2 regions of the Priestia sp. FSL H7-0729 genome follow, and region 2 is predicted to be linked to the other one. Evidence: riboswitches for the same ligand, from Rfam matches in the RefSeq annotation. Region 2 holds a riboswitch; the other holds the start of a gene.

Region 1 (4,207 bases), on a different contig from region 2:
AGATCGCCAAAGAGATTGCCAAAGATCTTGGCGCTGAGCTTGTGATTGAGGATATGGGCTTCGACGGTCTTCTGCCTGCATTGCAGAGCGGGCGTGTTGATCTGGTAATTTCAGGTATGACTCCGACGGATGAGCGGAAGAAAAGTATCGATTTTTCCGACACCTATTATAAATCAAAACAAGTGATTATGGTTCGCAATGTGGATAAAGACAAATATCCAACCATGGCAGAACTTGAAAATGCGAAGATTGGCGTTCAGAAAGGCTCGATTCAGGAAACGATCGGACAGAGTATTCCAGGAGCGAAACTTACTGCGCTGGATAAAATCTCGGATATTGTGCTTCAACTGCAAACAAAACGCATTGACGCGGCAATCGTTGAAGATACCGTTGCTGCAGGTTATCTAGACGATATCATTGGACTTGCTGCTGCTGTTCCGGACGAAGAGCAAGCAGAAGCAGCAATCGGGATTCGTAAAGGTAATACCGAGCTGCTAGCTGCAGTAAATGGAACACTAGAGCGACTGAAAAGTGAAGATAAAATCAATCAGATGGTGACGGACGCCAGCCTCTTGATGGCGGATAAAGCGAACAAATCACAAAATATTTTCCAAGTATTCTGGGAATATAAAAGTTTCTATGCTACAGGTGTAGGATACACACTTCTGTTGTCTGCACTTGGGGTTATCTTCGGGGTAATTATTGGATTGATCATCTGTTTGTTCCGTTTGCATGACGCTGCAATCTTGCGCTGGATCGGTACGGCTTATGTTGAAGTGATCCGTGGTACACCGATGCTGGTACAGCTGATGATTATTTACTACGGTTTTTCCCTGAGCTTTGGCATTAACTTCACTGCACTTCAGGCAGGTATCATTACACTTTCAATCAATAGTGGTGCTTATCTGGCAGAGATTTTCCGTGCAGGTATTCAAGGTGTGGATCGTGGTCAGCTGGAAGCAGCCCGTTCCTTGGGGATGGGCAGAGGAGCAGCAATGCGTTATATTATTTTACCGCAAGCCTTCAAAGCTGTATTGCCGGCAATTGGTAATGAATTCATAACCATCATCAAAGAATCCTCCATTATCTCCGTTATCGGTATGGTGGACATTATGTATCAGGCAAGTGTAGTCAAAAACATTACGTACCAAGGCTTGAGTCCATTTTTGATTGCAGCAGCCATCTACTTTGTAATGACGTTCATTTTGTCCAAGCTGCTGGGACGACTGGAAAGGAAGTTGAGTGCAAGTGATAGACGTTAGACAATTACACAAATCTTATGGAAATAACGATGTGCTTAAGGGCATTAACGTGACGATTGGCAAAGGTGAGGTTGTCGTGGTCATTGGCCCTTCCGGTTCAGGAAAAAGTACATTCTTGCGTTGTCTGAATCTGCTGGAACAGCCTACCTCGGGTGAGATTGATTTTGAAGGCGTGTCAATCACCGATCCGAAGCACAACATCAACGCAACTCGTGAGAAAATGGGCATGGTGTTTCAGCATTTCAACCTGTTCCCACACAAAACGGTAGAGCAAAACATTACAATTGCTCCAATTAAAGTGAAGAAACAATCCACTCAGGAAGCGGAGAAAATTGCTGCTGATCTGCTTAAAACTGTGGGCTTGTACGATAAAAAAGATACATTCCCGAATCAGCTGTCCGGTGGACAGAAGCAACGGATCGCCATTGCTAGGGCATTGGCTATGCAACCGCATGTGATGCTGTTTGACGAGCCCACATCGGCACTGGACCCTGAGATGGTCGGTGAGGTACTGGATGTCATGAAACGTCTTGCAGAAGGCGGTATGACCATGGTCATCGTGACACATGAGATGGGTTTTGCACGTGAAGTGGGAGACCGTATCCTGTTCATGGATGGCGGGGTAATTGTGGAAGAGGGAACACCTGATGAGGTGTTTGGAGCACCCAAAAATTCACGTACACGTGATTTTCTTGCGAAAGTACTCTAATTATAATGATTACATAGCGTTACTGACTTCGAGTCGGTGACGCTATTTTATTTGTGTAATAATAACATCCAGGATTCGAAAAAGTAACTATTCTGTTACCAAATATATAGGGGACATCTCGCTCAACAGTTTTAGAGTATTCAGTATTCTTACACCTGTTTGCACATGTTAAAACTATTTGGTAAGAATTACTACAAGTTCAGGTTACAAAATTGTGATATATTGAACTCTGCCGAAACTTCCGGACAGGGAGTGCGGGGGATGTAACGATGCAGATTGTGCAGGGGGAAGATCTACAGCACACTGCTTGGGGTGAATTAGGGGTACATATCGTTTCAAATGTAATGATGAACCTATAGGGTGGGCTCCTCATCCGAATCCGACAACTAACTTCGCAGGCATAATGAGGGAGGAAGACCATGATTAACAAGAAACGTATAGCCAAAACAGCAGTAGCATTAATGACAACAGCAATGCTCATTCAAGCCGTTCCGGCTCACGCCGATTCAGTTCATGTGGCCAAAGAGGGGGATACCTTCTACACCTTATCGAAACAATACGGAGTAGCAATCAACACGTTAGTTAAAGCAAACAACGACATCTCGCCTTACAACATCTATGGTGGTTTGAAAATTACGATCCCTGGTAAGGCAAACAATGTAGCTGCCGCAGCGACGGAGAGCAAGACCCAAGCCAAAACGGTTACCGCTGCAAGCTTGGACGTGAACACAGACAACAAAGTGGTTCAAGCCTGGGGTAAAACATTCGATTACAGCAAAGCTGTGAATGTGAAAGCAACGGCATACTCTGCAGATCCGTCTGAAAATGGAGGATGGGGTGCTGTCGATTATTTCGGGAATGATCTTGAACTGGGCACGATTGCAGTTGATCCAAGTGTGATTCCACTTGGAACTAAAGTACTGGTAACGGGTCACAGCCATCCAGGATTGCCAAAACAGGCTTTTGTAGCCACAGCACGTGATGTGGGCGGTGCAATCAAGGGTCACCGGATTGATATCTTCATCCCGGGTAGCAAGCAGTCTGTAAGCACGTTTGGTTTTCAGGATATCGAGCTGTACATTCTGAAGTAGAGCGTAAATTACATCTAAAATGAATTCAAACAGGGTGTCTGCCAATCGCTAAATTTGCGGTTGAACAGGCACCCTTTAACATTTGTAATCTTGTTCAGTTACGGTTCACGGTATCCTAATCTTTGGCCTTTGGCAATCCCAGCATTTCGTCCAAGGTGACCAGTTCATATCCCCGATTACGCAGTTCCTCAATAATTTCTGGCAAAGCCTCAATCGTTCCGTTTAGATTAGATCCTACACCGCCTCCTGCATGTTGCAGAACGATGGAGCCAGGTTTGACAGCAGACAGGATGTTATCTCTCACCTGCTCCTTAGAAAGGCCTTTCCAGTCCAGTGAGTCTACGTTCCAGTTCACAATGCTATAATGTTGTCTGGCAGCCCATCGCAGCTGCTCCTCATTAATGTCTCCATAAGGCGGGCGAATCATCTTGGGCGTATATCCCGCCAGCCGTCGAATAATATCCCCGGTATGTAAAATCTGTTTGCGAAAGGCATTCATCGACAGCTTACTGAATTCCGGATGATTGTAGCTGTGATTACCAACCATATGCCCTTCCTTAACGATGCGTTTCACCAGATCGGGATGTTTCTCAGCTCGACTACCTACGATGAAGAATGTAGCTCTAACATCGTATTTCTTCAATACATCGAGTACCTGTGGAGTAAAGCGTGGATCAGGCACATCGTCAAAAGTCAGTGCAACCTTCTTCGTTGAAGGACCATTGGTTTTGAACGTATCGGCATATTTTTGACGTAACTGTCCCAATGTCAGTTGTTCTTCTTCCCCAGAACCTGAACCGGATACCGATTCACTTGGCGGGCTTGAAGAATCCCGCGATGAAACCGGAGCATGATATCCTCCGAGAAAAATAACGATAACCATCAGCATGATGAGGCGTATACGCATAATAACAGCCTCCTTTTCCAAAATGACGTTCTTCTTGGTATGCCCGGGCTCTCCATAAAATATGCGTAGTGTGAGAAGTTTCATTGTCTATTTATCCCATGATGGCCATAATTCCTCCATATATAACATATAGAAAAGGATAGGTGGATAGGATATGAGTACATATGATTTGAAATCCATACGTTTACAGGTGATTGAAGCAGGTGAAGATAAGGTTTTTCTCGTTACCGGAGGAAAG
Region 2 (4,207 bases):
AGTTCGGGTATACCTTGTTATCCGTCATCCTGCTCTCGAACCTGATGGCCGTTGTACTTCAATCGTTGGCTGGAAAACTCGGCATCGTCACTGGACGGGATCTGGCTCAAGCCTGTCGTGAACGCTTCAGCATGCCTGTTGTCATGATGTTATGGATCCTGTGCGAACTTGCCATTGCAGCTACCGATCTGGCTGAGGTCATCGGTTCTGCCATCGCGTTAAAGCTGTTATTCAACATCCCCATGTTGTACGGTGTTATCATCACCGCAGTTGATGTACTTCTGATTCTGGTGCTGCAAAATAAAGGCTTCCGCGCCCTGGAAACTCTCGTTATTGTGCTGATGGCGACCATTGCCCTCTGCTTCGGGATTGACCTGTTCCTGGCAAAACCGGATATGGGCGGTGTTCTCCATGGTTTTGTCCCAAATGTGGAGATCCTGCAGAACCCTGCCATGCTCTATATTGCCATTGGTATTATAGGAGCAACCGTGATGCCGCATAATCTGTATCTGCATTCTTCCATTGTGCAGACGCGTCAGATCGAACAGACACCACAGGGCAAAAAAGAAGCGATTCGTTATTCGACCATGGACTCTACAATCGCGCTGACACTCGCCTTGTTCATCAATGCGGCCATCCTGATTGTATCCGCTGCTGTATTCCATAGTGCCGGCATGACACAGGTTGCCGAGATCGCAGATGCCTACCATCTGCTGACACCTCTATTGGGTACAACGGTTGCAAGTATCCTGTTCGGTGTGGCGTTGTTAGCATCAGGTCAGAATTCTACCCTTACAGGGACACTCGCTGGACAGATTGTGATGGAAGGCTTCCTGAACATTCGAATTCCAGCTTGGCTGCGCCGACTGGTCACACGTCTGATCGCCATCATCCCGGCGGTAATTGTCACAGCGATTGCAGGAGAACACGGCACAGAAGAACTGCTCATTTTGAGCCAGGTTGTGCTGTCGCTTCAATTGCCTTTTGCGGTAATTCCCCTGGTGATGTTCACGAGTGACAAAAAAAGCATGGGGGCATTCGCCAACAAATTGTGGCTCAACATCATTTCATGGGTCATTGCCTCGATTATCGTGGTGCTGAATATCTATCTGATCATTCAAACGATCCGGTTATTCTAATCACGTTCTTATTGATAAAATACTAAAAAGGCTGATCAACTCCGGTATTCGATACCAGATTGATCAGCCTTCTTTTATTAATAATCACCTAATCCTGATTCGGCACCAGTAACGGCAGGAGTTGATCCAATGAATCAACAGTCCAATCCGCACGTTCGTCCTCCGATCGGTCTGGCTGGAATCTTCCGTAACCTTGCATAATTCGAATCGTACGCATGCCCAGCTTCCGAGCAGGTATAATATCGTTATCGATCCGATCCCCGACCATGACGGCTTCCTCTGGCGTACATCCTGCCTGTTTCAGGGCCACCGCGTATAACTCCGGATCTGGCTTGGACACCCCTTCTTCAGCCGAGCAGGCCAGAACATCAACATACTTCCGCAGTCCGTAACTCTCCAGTCTCTCTTCCGTTCCGGGACTCTGATTGGCAATAATGCCAATGCGATAATACCGTGACAACTGCTGGAGAACGGAATCCGCTGAAGGAAAAGGACGTTCAAGATCTTTTTGAAACTTCAGCTTGTCCTGAATCTGTTTCTGGTGTCCCTCGTCGTCAACGAATGTGCTAATCGCCACTCTCATAGGCCATTGCTCATAACTTTGGTAACAGTTCGCGAACAGTTCGCGTACCGCCTCAATCTTTACCGGATACCCCAAAGCACAGGCTTCGCGGACGAACTGTCCGATAATATCATCAACCGGCTCCCATTCATCCACCAGCGTATCTCCAACATCAAAAAACAACCACTTTAATCCACCTACATCCGGCACGCCAATTCCTCCTTGTAAGCATAAAAAAGAAGACTCACCATCTTGCATGAGTCTCCTCAAATTTCCGTTTATCGATACATTCAATTATAACAGGCACCTTACACCTGAGCAATCACAAGCTATGGCATTAACCATTGAGGAGAAAGCCGACTTCCCCATTGAGTGAATATACAATCCGGTCTGCGCCCATGCCCCGATAGATGCCCTTTGGATGACTCTGTTCCGTAATGACGCACAGGGATTTCGATGTCCATGAACGGCAGATCTGTAAATAACGGCAAGTCAGGTTCAGGCTGTTCTCAAAAATAAACACGTTGCCCACGCTGCCCTGCGGCAAAAACCATTTTTGAGCTGCAGCCGTATTCATGCGAATGACATGCTCTACCCCGATTCTACGGAGTCTGCGCTCTTCCCCTGCACTGTTGGTTAGAACGGCAAACGGCATTTTTTTGTACATCAGCAATTTGATAAATTTGCGTCCTGCTTCATTTGGAGCAGTCACTAAGATCATCTCAGTATCCATCATTCGTTCCTCCCTTGGCGTGAAAAGACAACAAAAAAGAAGCGTGGGGGACCAAGGCCTCCCGAACGCTTCTTAAAGAATCCATGGCGAAAACACCATGAACCAGCGTACGGCTTGTTGCCTCTCCCTTTAACGCTTACGAGGTTAGCTGACGGATTCGGGCGCGAGAGTCGCCCTATTTCCGGCTGTCACCGGAAAATTCACCCCATGAATGCCTACTGTCCTGGACAGCGCATTCTGTTGGTTCCCCCGTTTCCCACTCATGACTGAATGGAAACTCAGCGATTAAAACATCGTTCGTATATCTTAAGATCAGATCGAGCGATATTATCGTTTGTTTCGTTTTTCAGGTACAATTTAGTTTAAATTGAAATTACGTTATGAATCATACACCCGTACCATGACGGTGTAAAGTCCGTACAGATCACCGAATCGACAGATTTTCGCCAATACCGATCCATAATAACGCTTACAACATGGTTATACTCTATCCATCTCTTCAAGGCTATCTAATTCTCACTCTGACGAAAGTCACTTCGCATTTCATTCACGTATTCTGCACAACTTGCCCGTTTTGGTTCTTTTAACACCATATTAATTTTGCATTATTTAATTGCATCCAATATAATAAGAGATATCAGATGATATCATGGAGGCGATTAGATGACAGTTTACGATTACAAAGTCAATACCCTTCGGGGCCAAGAAGTTGAAATGTCCGACTACCGTGATAAAGTGTTACTGATTGTAAATACCGCAAGCTCATGCGGACTTACCCCTCAGTTCAAAGGTCTGCAAGAACTGCAAGACAAGTTCCAAGATGCCCCGTTTGAAGTCCTTGGTTTTCCAAGCAACCAATTTGCACAGGAAAAAGGTTCTTCCGACGATATCGCCGAGTTCTGTCAGATGAATTATGGCGTAAGCTTCCCGATGTTTGAGAAAATTGATGTGAATGGCTCAAGCGCTCACCCTCTCTTCCAGCACCTTAGCAAAGAAGCACCAGGCCTGCTTGGCTCCAAAGCAATCAAATGGAATTTCACCAAATTCCTTGTGGATCAGAACGGACAGGTAATTAAGCGTTATGCTCCGAAAACAACACCTGACAAGATTGAAGAAGATATCAAGAATTTGCTGCAAAAATAGTACATTGGCCACCCGTGCCGGAAGGTAGAGCACCATTACCCCCGGGAATGGATGGCCTTTTTTCTCACCCCTGGATACCCGACTGTTCGAAAAGACACAAAAAAAGAAGCTCTCCATTAAAGGAAAGCTTCTTCTTCATCGTTCATATGATGCGGTCGAGAGGACTCGAACCTCCACGGGCATACGCCCACTACCCCCTCAAGATAGCGTGTCTGCCATTCCACCACGACCGCATGTCGTAAATAATCGGCAACAGAATTGATTATACCGGGTTCAGAAATAAAAGTAAAGTATTTTTTAAACCTTCTTTTTCAGCCAGGCATTTTCCTCAAAAAACGCATATTCTCGTCATGTTTATCCATGAACTGCATATCCTTAGATTTGATCCCCTCTTTTCCGGCTAGAGCCGATCTTGTTGATTCATTAATATGTAGTCCTTCCTTATATATAGTCCTCCCTGCACTTCGCCACACAAATAACACAATAGGTTATATAAAATAACACAAATATTAAATATCAGAATCTATTCATTAAATTCAACAGATACTATTGACAAAAAGCGGACATTTATGGGATGATAACTATCATATAATTCGGATTTCCAAACATAAAGTTAACAAAAAGGAATAT

The links. A riboswitch is a leader RNA that binds a small molecule or an ion and turns the genes downstream of it on or off. The one in region 2 is predicted to bind cyclic di-AMP.
Region 1: it holds a riboswitch for cyclic di-AMP, as region 2 does, so the genes downstream of both, MHH93_RS01130 (3D domain-containing protein) here and MHH93_RS06705 (HAD family hydrolase) in region 2, are expected to answer to the same signal.

Annotation. Positions count from the first base shown of each region.
Region 1 is NZ_JBBOTQ010000001.1:252,621-256,827, forward strand. Features, by position in the region: gene MHH93_RS01120 (ABC transporter substrate-binding protein/permease) at 1-1,262, shown strand, start outside; gene MHH93_RS01125 (amino acid ABC transporter ATP-binding protein) at 1,249-1,971, shown strand; cyclic di-AMP (ydaO/yuaA leader) riboswitch at 2,192-2,388, shown strand; gene MHH93_RS01130 (3D domain-containing protein) at 2,391-3,062, shown strand; gene MHH93_RS01135 (polysaccharide deacetylase family protein) at 3,178-3,969, opposite strand; gene lpdD (prenylated flavin chaperone LpdD) at 4,124-4,207, shown strand, end outside.
Region 2 is NZ_JBBOTQ010000002.1:95,040-99,246, reverse strand. Features, by position in the region: gene MHH93_RS06715 (Nramp family divalent metal transporter) at 1-1,139, shown strand, start outside; gene MHH93_RS06710 (HAD family hydrolase) at 1,228-1,911, opposite strand; gene MHH93_RS06705 (HAD family hydrolase) at 2,039-2,437, opposite strand; cyclic di-AMP (ydaO/yuaA leader) riboswitch at 2,553-2,728, opposite strand; gene MHH93_RS06700 (glutathione peroxidase) at 3,098-3,577, shown strand; tRNA gene MHH93_RS06695 (tRNA-Leu) at 3,728-3,810, opposite strand.